One region of the Ancylobacter sp. WKF20 genome, then DNA from elsewhere that is predicted to be linked to it. Evidence: predicted binding sites of a transcription regulator. Region 1 holds the regulator's gene; each other region holds the start of a gene.

Region 1 (4,153 bases):
CGACCTCTTAGCCCGCCGGCGCCAGAGCCCCGCGCTTTGCCGCCTCATCCGCCAGAAAGGCGCGCCAGCCGCCGAAGCTGGTGATGTCACGCGCCGCCGGTGCAGCGGCCGCCTCCATGGCGAAGCCCTTGACCGCCGTGCCGTCCTCGAGCGTCACCGTGGCGATGCCAAGGGGCGCGGGAATGCCGGCCACCAGTCGCCCGAAAGCGGCTTCCGGCAGCGCCCAGACCTCACAGGCGATGCGCGTCCCGGAGCCCGCGGCGCCGCGCAGCAGGCCGGGCCGGCGCACCCGGCCCTCCGGCAGCAGGAAGAGGCGATAATCCGGGCTGGTCCGCGCCTCGCGGATGAACAAACCGCCGGACTCCACCAGCTCGCCATTGAGCGGCAGGCCGGACAAATGCGCCCCGAACAGGGCGACCGCCACATAGCCCGGCGCCGGAGCCGGAACGGCCGCCAAGGCCGGCGGATGAGCGGCCCCGGTCGCGCCGAGCGTCAGCCCGGTATCACGATGGAAGGCGGCACCAAGCGCGGCCAGATGCGCGTCCTGCCCCGCCGGCGCCAGCAAAGTGATGCCCGCCGGGGCGCCATCGGCGCGAATCTCTGCCGGCACGGCGAGGCCGCACATGTCGAGCAAGTTGACGAAATTCGTGTAGACGCCGAGCTGGCTGTTGCAGCGCACCGGCTCGGCCAGCATCTGCGCGACCGTGAACACGGTCGGCATGGTCGGCACCATCAGCGCGTCGATGCCGGCGAGCGCCGCCCGCGCCTGCGCCTTCAGCTCCGCCAGCCGGTACTGGCCGCGAAACGCCTCGACGGCGCTGAAATGGCGGCCCTGCTCGATGATGCCGGCGACCACCGGATGCACCGACGCGGGCCGCGATTCGAGAAAGGCGCCGACCGCCGCGTAGCGCTCCGCCACCCAAGGCCCCTCATAGAGCAGCCGCGCCGTCTCGAAGAACGGCGTGAGGTCGATCTCGACCAGCCGCGCGCCCAGCCGCGCCATGCGCTCGGCGGCGCGCCGGAACCCCGCCTCCGAGGCGCGGTCGCCAAAGGTCACGAGATCCTGCGCGCGCGGCACGGCGAGCGTCGGGCCGGCCGGAAAGCCGGCGAGACCTCCCAGCGGCAGGACGCGCGAATAGGGATCATCCTCGTCCGCCCCGGCCATGACGGAGGTCGCCAGCAGCGCGTCTTCCACCGTGAGCGCGAAGACCGACACGCAGTCCAGCGAGCGGCAGGCCGGCACGACGCCGCGTGTCGAGACAAGGCCGAGACTGGGTTTGAGGCCGACGATATTGTTCAGCCCGGCCGGCACGCGGCCGGAACCAGCCGTGTCCGTCCCCAGCGCAAAGGCGACCAGCCCCGCCGCGACCGCAACCGCCGAGCCAGAGCTGGACCCCCCCGGCACCAGATCATCGCGCACGGCGTTGCGCGGCGTGCCATAGGGCGAGCGCGTGCCATTGAGCCCGGTGGCGAACTGATCGAGATTCGTCTTGCCGAGAACAATCGCCCCCGCCCGGCGCAGCCGCGCCACGGCCGCCGCGTCGCGCGTGGCGGGATAGGCGTAGTCTGGGCAGGCGCAGGTGGTCGGCAGGCCGGCGACGTCGATATTGTCCTTCACCGCGAAGGGCACGCCGTAGAGCGGCATCTGGGCGGGATCGGCGCCCTCGAGCCGCGCGAGCTGGGCCGCGATGCCGGCATCGTCGACCAGCGCCATGAACACCGCCGGATCGCCATGCGCCACGATGAGCGCCCGTGCCCGCGCCACCGTTTCCGCCGGCCGGGCCCGCCCCGCGCGGTGGGCGGCGAGAATGTCAGCTATGGTTCCGATCACGACTCGCGCCTTTCGTGCTGCACGCAGGACTATGCATAGGCATTAGGCAATATCTGGGCCATTGCATACAGATAGCCGACCTGCCCGTCGCGCGCCAGAGTTGCGGCAGGGTGAGAATTCCCCGTTGTGGAACACACAAAGAACGGATAGTGTTTGTTCGTGATTTGTTTCGCTTAACGGCCCTCGGGCACCCTACAGACGGATCGGGATCGATGCTCACCCGCAAACAGCACGAGCTGCTGCTCTTCATCGACGAACGCCTGAAACGGGACGGCGTGCCCCCCTCTTTCGAGGAAATGAAGGAGGCGCTCGATCTGCGGTCGAAATCGGGCATTCACCGCCTGATCACGGCGCTGGAAGAGCGCGGCTTCATCCGCCGCCTGCCCAACCGGGCCCGCGCGCTCGAAGTGCTCCGCCTGCCGGAGGACGCGCAGGCCCGCCCCGCGCGTGGCGCCTTCGCCCCCAATGTGATCGAAGGCAGCCTCGGCCGGGTGAAGCTGCCCTCCGCCGCGGTGGAGGAGGATTCCCGCCGCCCGGTAGCGATCCCCATCGTCGGCCGCATCGCCGCCGGCTCACCCATCTCCGCCATCCAGTCGCCCGACAGCACGATCAACATGCCGCCGGAAATGCTTTCGGGCGGCGAGCATTTCGCCCTTGAGGTGCGTGGTGATTCGATGATCGAGGCCGGCATCTTCGATGGCGACCTCGCGCTGATCCGCAAATCCGATACCGCCAGCACCGGCGACATCGTGGTGGCGCTGATCGACGACGAGGACGCTACGCTGAAGCGCCTGCGCCGCAAGGGCGCGTCCATCGCGCTGGAAGCCGCCAACCCGGCCTATGAGACCCGCATTTTCGGACCCGACCGGGTGCAGATTCAGGGCCGGCTCGTCGCGCTGTTCCGGCGCTACTGAGCGGGGATGGTCGCGCTTCCGGGCGCGGCCCGCGGATCGGCAACACTGGAGCCGTTGCGTCTTTCCGGCGTGACGGATGGTGCTGCCGGCAACCACGGCCTGGCGCCATCCGGCGGGCGCGAGTCGACCACCCGCCAGACGACCTTGGGTCTCAGTTCTGGTGGATGTGCGGTGGGCAGTTCAGGAGCCGTCGCGCGCGACGAGGGGGACAGAACCACCTCGGAAGGCTGGGGCTCACGGGCATCGGCCACGCCGGTTGTGATCGGCGACACGGCGCCGGGTGTCTTCACCCCGTATGTCGCGTCGTCTGGCGGCGCGCCGGCGGATGGGGTCTTCTCGGTCACCGTCGGCGATGGCGCACCCGTGAGCCAAGGTGTTCGCTCGTCAGGCAACGTAGCGCTGGAGCCATCGGTGCGAGCGCTCTCCAGGTTGCCTATGGGGGCGTCTCGCTGAAGAGTCGCTTGGGCGCGCGCATCCAGAGAAGCATCTGCACCCATCGCCGCCGCGTTCTGTACGGGAGGAGGCGCAGCCCGCCCCACCTCGCTTGGCGCAGGAGCCTGCGCCACCCGTCCCGCCGCGCTTGGCGCAGCAGCCGGCGCCGTCATCTCCGCGCCGCCCTCGACAGCAGCGCCGACCGCGCCGCCCCCGCCCCCATCTTCATCGTCAGTGATACCATCTTCGGCATCAGCAAAGCCGGTGAGCCCGACCCGCACCGCGGGCTCCGGCCCGACCGCCTCGCGATACAACGCCAGCGCCGAGGTCTGCCGTCGTGGGTCGATGCGCAGCACCTGCGCCGCGCAATCCTTGGGCGGCGCCTCGGTGGTGATCAGCAGCGCCACGCGCCGGCAGTCCTCCTCCAATGAGTCGCGGTGGCGCGACAGCGCGATAATCTCGCCGCCCGCCGTTTGCAGCGTGCAGCCCAGCGGATCGCAGCGCGCCGCCTGCGTCAGGGTCGGGTCCGCGAGGCGCGTGCGCTCACCCTCGGCGCTGAGCCATTGCTCGACGACGAAGCGGCCGGCTAGGCCGCGATCACGGTCGCCCATCAGCGTCAGCCGCCCGTCGCTCTGGCGCACCGCCACCGTCCGCCCCTCGCGGTCGACCAGTATGTCCGGCCGCTCGCGCAGCGGCGCCAGCGCAAGCCCGGCCAGCGCCAGCACGGGCGCCACAAGCACCAGCCGGCTGCGCAATAGGCAGAGGGCGGTGAGCGCCAGCGCGAACAGTACGAGACTCGCCAGCGGCAGCGCCGGCAGGCCGCGATCGGCACCGGGCACGGCGGCGACGGCGCGGGAGATGTCGACCATCCGCCCGATGCCCCAGCCCATCACATGCCAGGCCGGCGCGTCCCAGCCGAACGGAATGAGCAGCGCCCCCGCCAACCCCGCCGGCATGATGATGAAGGAGGCAATCG
Region 2 (4,153 bases), 210 kb from region 1:
GGAAGCCGCCGCCCGCGCCTCGATGAAGGTGCATGTCGCCGCCATGGTCGATTTCTGGAACGCCGGCGTGCCGACGCTCGACTATGGCAACAACATCCGCCAGGTGGCGAAGGAAGAAGGTTTCGAGAACGCCTTCGCCTTCCCCGGCTTCGTGCCGGCCTATATCCGCCCGCTATTCTGCCGGGGCATCGGCCCGTTCCGCTGGGCGGCGCTCTCCGGCGACCCGGAGGACATCTACAAGACCGACGCCAAGGTGAAGGAACTGCTGCCGGACAACACCCACCTGCACAACTGGCTCGACATGGCGCGCGCGCGCATCGCCTTTCAGGGCCTGCCGGCGCGCATCTGCTGGGTCGGGCTCGGCGACCGTCACCGGCTGGGGCTTGCCTTCAACGAGATGGTGCGCACGGGCGAACTGAAGGCGCCCGTCGTCATCGGCCGCGACCATCTCGATTCCGGCTCGGTCGCCTCGCCCAACCGCGAGACCGAGGCAATGCGCGACGGCTCGGACGCGGTTTCCGACTGGCCGCTGCTCAACGCGCTGCTCAACACCGCCTCCGGTGCCACCTGGGTCTCGCTCCATCACGGCGGCGGCGTCGGCATGGGCTTCTCCCAGCATTCCGGCATGGTGATCTGCGCCGACGGCACGGATGACGCCGCCCGCCGGCTGGAGCGCGTGCTGTGGAACGACCCGGCGACCGGCGTGATGCGCCATGCCGATGCTGGCTACGACATCGCGCTCGCCTGCGCCCGCGAGCAGCAGCTGGACCTGCCGGGCATTCTGGGCTGAGGCGAGCGGGGCGGTCTCTCGTGTTCGATCTGACACTTACGGCGCGAAGCGGGCCACCAGGTCGTAGGCGTCGCCGCGAAAGACCTGCCGCACGAAGGTGACGGTCTCGCCGGCGCGCCAGGTGCGGCGCTCGAGGCTCAGGCAGGCCGTGCCCTTCGCGACACCGAGCGCCTCGGCGAGGCGTGCCGGTGCCCCCAGCGCGCTGATGCGGTGCTCCGCTTCCGTCCAGGGCACATGGCGCAGCAGCCAGGAGCCGGGTGGCGTGGCCGCGAAATTGGCCGACAGCGCCTCGGGAACGCTGGCAAGGCTGATCAGCCGCTCCTCCACCGCCAGCGGCCGGCCATTGGCAAGATGCAGGCAGGTGATGTCCAGAACCTGTTGCCCGTCGAGCCCGTGCGGATCGCCCGCCTCGGCGCGGCGCTGGCGCCGCGTCAGCAGGCGGTAGCCATAGGTCTCGCCGCGCGCGGCAACTTCAGCGGGAATGTCGGGGATGCGCAGCACCGCCGAATGGATGCGTGGCTGCGCCACGAAGGAGCCGGCCCGCCGGCGCCGTTCCACCAGCCCTGCCGCGACCAGCCCGGCGATCACCTTGTTGACGGTCATGCGGGCGCAGCCATACTGCGCCATCAACTCGTGCTCGAAGGGGATGCGGTGGCCGGGTGGCCACTCGCCTGACAGGATCCTGCCCTCGAGATCGGCGCGGATGCGCTGGCCGAGCGTCGGCGCCGCCCGGTGTGGCGCGTCGGTAAGGGAAGGGCTGTCGTTCACGCCGTCACCTCGGTGCCGGCCCGGCGAATTCGTTTCCCCGCCAAGGCCCTGAAGGGCGTATAGTCTAGCGTCTCGCGTTGATATGTATAGACATTTTGACGGCGCCGTGGTGACGGACGGATGCACCCGACCTGCGGGTGCACGCCACCGCCTTATCTGCGGCGAAGCGATGAGAACATATTGCGAACAGAGAACAAACCGGATACATTCAAGGAAATCCCGTTCACCCCTTGCGTGCAACCCGGAGCCCGGCAATGACTCAAGCGAGTTTGCGACTCGTCGAAGGATCTTCCATGGACAAAGCCAAGGCGCTGGACGCCGCCCTTACCCAGATCGAGCGCCATTTCGGCAAGGGCTCGATCATGCGCCTGGGCAAGAACGACAAGATCATGGAGATCGAGACGGTCTCCACCGGCTCGCTCGGCCTCGACATCGCGCTCGGCATTGGCGGATTGCCGCGCGGGCGCGTCGTCGAGATCTTCGGGCCGGAATCCTCGGGCAAGACCACGCTTGCCTTGCACACCATTGCCGAGGCCCAGAAGAAGGGCGGCGTGTGCGCCTTCATCGACGCCGAGCACGCGCTCGACCCGATCTATGCCCGCAAGCTCGGCGTCGATCTCGACAATCTGCTGATCTCCCAGCCGGATGCCGGCGAGCAGGCGCTGGAGATTGCCGATACGCTGGTGCGTTCCGGGGCGGTGGATGTGCTGGTGGTCGATTCGGTCGCCGCGCTCACCCCGCGCGCCGAGCTTGACGGCGAGATGGGCGACAACCAGCCGGGCATGCAGGCCCGCCTGATGAGCCAGGCGCTGCGCAAGCTGACTGCCTCGATCAACCGCTCGCACACCATGGTCATCTTCATCAACCAGATCCGCATGAAGATCGGTGTGATGTATGGCAGCCCGGAAACCACCACCGGCGGCAACGCGTTGAAATTCTACGCCTCGGTGCGCCTCGACATCCGCCGCATCGGCTCGATCAAGGAGCGCGAGGAAGTGGTCGGCAACCAGACCCGCGTGAAGGTGGTGAAGAACAAGCTGGCCCCGCCCTTCAAGCAGGTCGAGTTCGACATCATGTATGGCGAGGGCGTCTCCAAGATGGGCGAACTGATCGATCTCGGCGTCAAGGCCGGCGTGGTCGAGAAGTCCGGCGCCTGGTTCTCCCATGACAGCCAGCGCCTCGGCCAGGGCCGCGAGAACGCCAAGAACTTCCTGCGGCAGAACCCGGAGATCGCCGGCCGCATCGAGGCGACCATCCGCCAGAATGCCGGCCTCATCGCCGAGCAGATCCTCGCCGGCGAGCCGAGCGAGGAAGACGATACCGAGGGTTGAGCGGTCCGCGCAAGGCTGAGCGTCCCGCGCGGTACGTCGTGCGGGACGGTTCAGCGCGCCGCGCGACCCGTGCGCGGGTTGCTCTGCCGGGAGATCTTTTCCCGGTGCTCGCTCCCACCGCATCGGCGCCCGCGCGTAACCATGCAGGCGCGTGTCCGCGCGGCCTTTCTGGACAAGGCGAGGGGGCCTCGTTAGAACCGTCTCGCGCCGCTGGGCGCGGGCCGGATGCTCTCCAGCGCCGGCTGCCTTCTCCTTCTTCGGACTGGTTTCATGAGCGGCGTTAACGAGATTCGTTCGACCTTTCTCGACTATTTCGCGAAGCACGGCCACCAGGTGGTCGACTCCTCGCCGCTCGTGCCGCGCAACGACCCGACCTTGATGTTCACCAATGCCGGGATGGTGCAGTTCAAGAACGTCTTCACCGGCATCGAGAAGCGGCCCTATTCGCGCGCCGCGACCTCGCAGAAATGTGTCCGCGCCGGCGGCAAGCACAATGATCTCGACAATGTCGGCTACACCGCGCGGCATCACACCTTCTTCGAGATGCTCGGCAATTTCTCCTTTGGCGACTATTTCAAGGAGAACGCGATCGAGCTCGCCTGGAACCTGATCACCCGCGAGTTCGAACTGCCGGTCGAGAAGCTGCTGGTCACCGTCTATTCCGAGGATGACGAAGCCTTCGGCCTGTGGCGCAAGATCGCCGGCCTGCCGGAATCCAAGATCATCCGCATCCCGACCTCCGACAATTTCTGGCAGATGGGCGATACCGGCCCGTGCGGCCCGTGCTCGGAGATCTTCTACGATCATGGTTCGCACATCCCTGGCGGCCCGCCCGGCTCGCCCGATCAGGATGGCGACCGCTTCATCGAGATCTGGAATCTCGTCTTCATGCAGTTCGAGCAGCTGCCGGGCGGCGACCGGGTGAGCCTGCCGCGTCCCTCCATCGACACCGGCATGGGGCTGGAGCGCGTCTCGGCGGTGCTGCAGGGCACGCATGACAATTACGAGATCGACCTCATGCGCGCGCTCACCGGCGCCGTCGAGGAGATGACCGACATACCCTCCAACGGCCCGCAAAAGGCCAGCCATCGCGTCATCGCCGATCATCTGCGCGCGGCGACCTTTCTCGTCGCCGATGGCGTGCTGCCCTCCAATGAGGGGCGTGGCTATGTGCTGCGCCGCATCATGCGCCGCGCCATGCGCCACGCTCAGCTGCTCGGCGCCCGCGACCCGCTGATGCACCGCCTGGTCCCCGTGCTGGTGC
Region 3 (4,153 bases), 470 kb from region 1:
CATGGCGGCGACAGCCTTGGCGGGATCGCGCTTGCGCGGCGCCTGCGCCTCCCGCTCGATCATGGCGGCGACGCGGGCCGGGGCGCTCTCCAGAAGCTCCGGGATCAGCCGCGCCTCCGGCAGGTTGGCCCAATACTTCTTCGGCATTTCCGTGCGCATCATCGCCGGGTTGGCACGGGCCGGGTTGAAGGCGCTGGCGTAATAGGCGAGCCAGCCCTCTTCGAAACCGTCCACCTCCGGCAGAGGCGGGCGCGCGGCGGGCGGGCCGAAGGTCAGCGCCTGCCCATCCCACCCAACCGTCCCCTTCGGCGTCAGGATCGCCCAGTCCATGGCGGGAAAGCGCGTGCGGAAGAAGGGGGCGGCCGCCTCGACGATGAAATGCTCGGGCTCGAACCAGGCGACGAAGCGCTCGCGCCCGTTCTCGGCGCCCAGCGCTCGGAAGCGCACGAAGGCGTGCATCTTGTGAATGTCGCGCCGCACCGCCTTTGCCATCAGCGCGAGCCGATGCACCAGCGGGTCGGCTGGATTGTCGATGAGCCGCCGCTCGCCATGTAGGGCACGCCAGATCAGCGTGTAGAGCCGGGCGAAGCGGTCGGGGTCGTGATGGCAGAGCACCAGCGGGATGAGCTCGCCGAGCGCCCGCGGCAGCGCGAGGGCAGGGCCCCCCTCGCCCGCCTCGGCCGGGCCGGAGGGGAGGGCTCCGAACAGATCGCCGGAGGCGCTCTCGGCCTCAGGTTCACCCGGCTCGCGCATCCGCCAGACGACATGTTCTGGCGCCACGCCCGCCGCAATCAGCCGCCGTACGGCGCGGCGGAAGCCGTCGCGGTCCGCGCCATAGGCCAGGTTCACGGCCTCCATGGCGCGGGCAGGCGCGCCTGACCCGCTCACGCGAACAGCTCCAGCTGCCGCGCCGGCGGTGCGAGGCGCTCGCGCAAATCCGAGCGGTCGGTCAGTTTCAACGGGTGATGGTCGGCAGTGATGAGGAAGGCGCGGGCCCGCTTCACGCCCGTGCTCAGCCGTCCGATATCGTCCAGCGTCAGCCGCGTCTGGCGCCGGGCGCGCAGGATGCGGTCGACCGCCCGCGCGCCAAGGCCCGGCACGCGCAGCAGAAGCTCGCGGTCGGCGGCGTTCACATCGACCGGGAAGCGGTCGCGGTGCTTCAGCGCCCAGGCGAGCTTGGGGTCAATATCGAGGTCGAGCATCCCCGCGCTGCCGCCGGCGGCGATCTCGTCAACGCTGAAGCCATAATAGCGCAGCAGCCAGTCGGCTTGGTACAGCCTGTTCTCGCGCCGGAGCGGGGCGGCTTTCACCGGCAGCACGCGGCTCGCCTCCGGGATCGGGCTGAAGGCTGAGTAATAGACGCGCCGCAGGCCATAGCCGCCATAAAGCCCGGCGCTGGTGCGCAGCACCGTCTCGTCCGTGGTGTCGTCCGCGCCGACGATCATCTGCGTGCTCTGCCCGGCCGGGGCGAAGCGGCGGCGCTCTTCCTTCGCTTCGACAATGCGCTCCTGCATCTGGCCCATCGTCGCCTTGATGCCGGGCGCGTTCTTCTCCGGCGCCAGCGATTTCAGGCTGATGTCGGAGGCAAGCTCGATATTGACCGAGAGCCGGTCGGCCCAGAGTCCCGCCTGCTCGATGAGCCAGGGGCTCGCCTCGGGAATGGCCTTGAGGTGGATATAGCCGGCGAAGCCGTGGTCGCGGCGCAGCGTGCGCGCGACCAGCATCATCTGCTCCATCGTGTAATCGGGCGAGCGGATGATGCCGGAGGAGAGGAACAGCCCCTCAATGTAGTTGCGCTTGTAGAAGCCGAGCGTGATGCGCACCACCTCGTCGATCGAGAGCCGCGCCCGCTCCACATTCGAGGAGCGACGGTTGATGCAATAGGCGCAGTCGAACAGGCAGTAATTGGTCAGCAGGATTTTCAGCAGCGACACGCAGCGCCCGTCCGGCGTGTAGGAATGGCAGATGCCGGCGCCCGTGGTGGAGCCGATGCCGTCCTTCTCCGCCTTGCGCCCGCGCCCGCCGGAGGAAGCGCAGGAGGCGTCATATTTCGCGGCGTCGGCAAGAATGCCGAGCTTGGCCTTGAGAGTGTCATCCACGCGGAAACTCCTTCCGCATTCATGTTATGTTCTCTTGTGCGACGGTCAACCCCCGCGGGGTGTGGTGCCCGGCCGCGGGGCCGGGCACGCAAATTCCGTTGTTCAGGCCGCCTTCTTGGTCTTCGCGATCAGATCGACGAAGCGGTCGAACAGATAGTGGCTGTCCTGCGGGCCGGGGCTCGCCTCGGGGTGATACTGCACGGAGAAGACCGGCTTGTCGGTCAGCTCGATGCCGGCATTGGAGCCGTCGAACAGCGAGACATGGGTCTCGCGCGCGGTGGCCGGCAGGCTGTCGCGATCAACCGCGAAGCCGTGATTCATCGAGGTGATCTCGACCTTGCCGGTGGTCATGTCCTTGACCGGATGGTTCGCGCCGTGATGGCCCTGATGCATCTTCATCGTGCGCCCGCCGACGGCGAGGCCGAGCATCTGGTGGCCGAGGCAGATGCCGAAGGTCGGGATGCCCCGGTCGATGATGTCGCGAATCACCGGCACGGCATATTCGCCGGTCGCCGCCGGGTCGCCCGGGCCGTTTGAGAGGAACACGCCGTCCGGGTTCAGCGCCAGCACCTCCTCGGAGGTGGCGGTCGCCGGCAGCACGGTCACCTTGCAGCCGGCGCGGGCGAGCAGGCGCAGGATGTTGCGCTTGATGCCGTAGTCGATGGCGACGACGTGGTGGGCCGGCGCGGTCTGCTGGCCATAGCCCTGCGGCCACTGCCACGGGGTCTCGTCCCAGGTGAAGCGCTGGGCGCTGGTGACCATCGGCACGAGGTCCATGCCGACGAGGCCCGGCCACGCGGCCGCTTCCTTCTTCAGCGCGTCGACATCGAACTTCCCGTCGGCGGCATGGGCGATCACCGCATTGGGCATGCCCTTGTCGCGGATCAGCGCGGTGAGCGCGCGCGTGTCGATGCCGGAAATGGCGATAATGCCGCGGGCCTTCAGCCACTGGTCGAAATGGCGCGTGGCGCGGTAGTTCGAGGGATCGGTGATGGCCGAGTGCAGCACCACGCCGCGCACGCCCGAGGCGCCGGCCATCGAGATCGTCTCGATGTCGTCCTCATTGGTGCCGACATTGCCGATATGGGGGAAGGTGAAGGTGATGATCTGCCCGGCATAGGACGGATCGGTCAGCACTTCCTGATAACCCGTCATCGCCGTGTTGAAGCACACCTCGCCGACTGCCTGGCCGGTAGCACCCAGCCCGAAGCCTTCAAGGACGGTGCCGTCGGCCAGCACGAGGAGGGCGGTCGGGAGGGGCTCGGCCCACACGTCGCCGCCGGAGAGCTGTTCAGCGCTACCGCTCATCTGATCTTGTTCCCTGTCGTTGTGTGCCCTAATTAGTCGGTCGCCGCGCCGGACGCCAGCCTCCAGGCTGCGCATCTGTCCCTCGTCAAGCGGATGGCTGCGGCGAAATCGCGGCCGAACGCCCGAGATGCGGCGGCCCGAAGGTTTCGAGACCGGTTTTCGGGGCGGATCAACAATCGCTTCGTGGGTGTGGGACGGCGCGGAGAGCTTCCGGCGCCGCCGGCCCGCGAACAGAAGCAAGGCGGACAAGGTGCTGCGCGACCAGATCAACACTTCGCTGAAGGAATCGATGAAGGCGGGCGACAAGGTCCGCCTCGGTACGCTTCGGCTCATCAATGCGGCGATCAAGGACCGCGACATCGAGGCGCGCGGCCATGGCAAGGACCCGCTCTCCGACGAGGAACTGCTCGGCCTGCTGACCAAGATGATCAAGCAGCGCGAAGAATCCGCCAAGGTCTATGAGGAAGCCGGCCGCGCCGACCTGTCGACGCAGGAGCGCGAGGAAATCGCGGTCATTCAGGGCTTCCTGCCGACGCAGATGACGGAAGCCGAGGCGCAGGCCGCCATCGCCGCCATCATCGCCGAGATCGGCGCCCACGGCCTCAAGGACATGGGCCGCACCATGGCGGCGCTCAAGGAGCGTCACACCGGCGTGATGGATTTCGGCAAGGCGAGCGGTACGGTGAAGGCGCTGCTGACGGCCTGAGTCAGGGCGTCTGGCCAATTCCCTTACGCACAATATTGCC

Evidence for each region. The regulator LexA, encoded in region 1, represses DNA repair genes until DNA is damaged. The targets are predictions, from matches to a motif close to TGTTCNNNNTGTGTTCNG.
Region 2: the regulator LexA is predicted to act here: its motif matches at 1,730-1,747, upstream of recA (recombinase RecA).
Region 3: the regulator LexA is predicted to act here: its motif matches at 2,116-2,133, upstream of AncyloWKF20_RS08450 (putative DNA modification/repair radical SAM protein).

Annotation. Positions count from the first base shown of each region.
Region 1 covers NZ_CP121679.1:1,366,820-1,370,972, forward strand. The annotation lists gene atzF (allophanate hydrolase) at 8-1,831, opposite strand; gene lexA (transcriptional repressor LexA) at 2,044-2,745, shown strand; gene AncyloWKF20_RS06275 (ComEC/Rec2 family competence protein) at 2,739-4,153, opposite strand, start outside.
Region 2 covers NZ_CP121679.1:1,577,534-1,581,686, reverse strand. The annotation lists gene hutU (urocanate hydratase) at 1-790, shown strand, start outside; gene hutC (histidine utilization repressor) at 827-1,558, opposite strand; gene recA (recombinase RecA) at 1,813-2,889, shown strand; gene alaS (alanine--tRNA ligase) at 3,160-4,153, shown strand, end outside.
Region 3 covers NZ_CP121679.1:1,834,918-1,839,070, reverse strand. The annotation lists gene AncyloWKF20_RS08455 (UdgX family uracil-DNA binding protein) at 1-858, opposite strand, end outside; gene AncyloWKF20_RS08450 (putative DNA modification/repair radical SAM protein) at 885-2,099, opposite strand; gene carA (glutamine-hydrolyzing carbamoyl-phosphate synthase small subunit) at 2,202-3,407, opposite strand; gene AncyloWKF20_RS08440 (GatB/YqeY domain-containing protein) at 3,658-4,113, shown strand.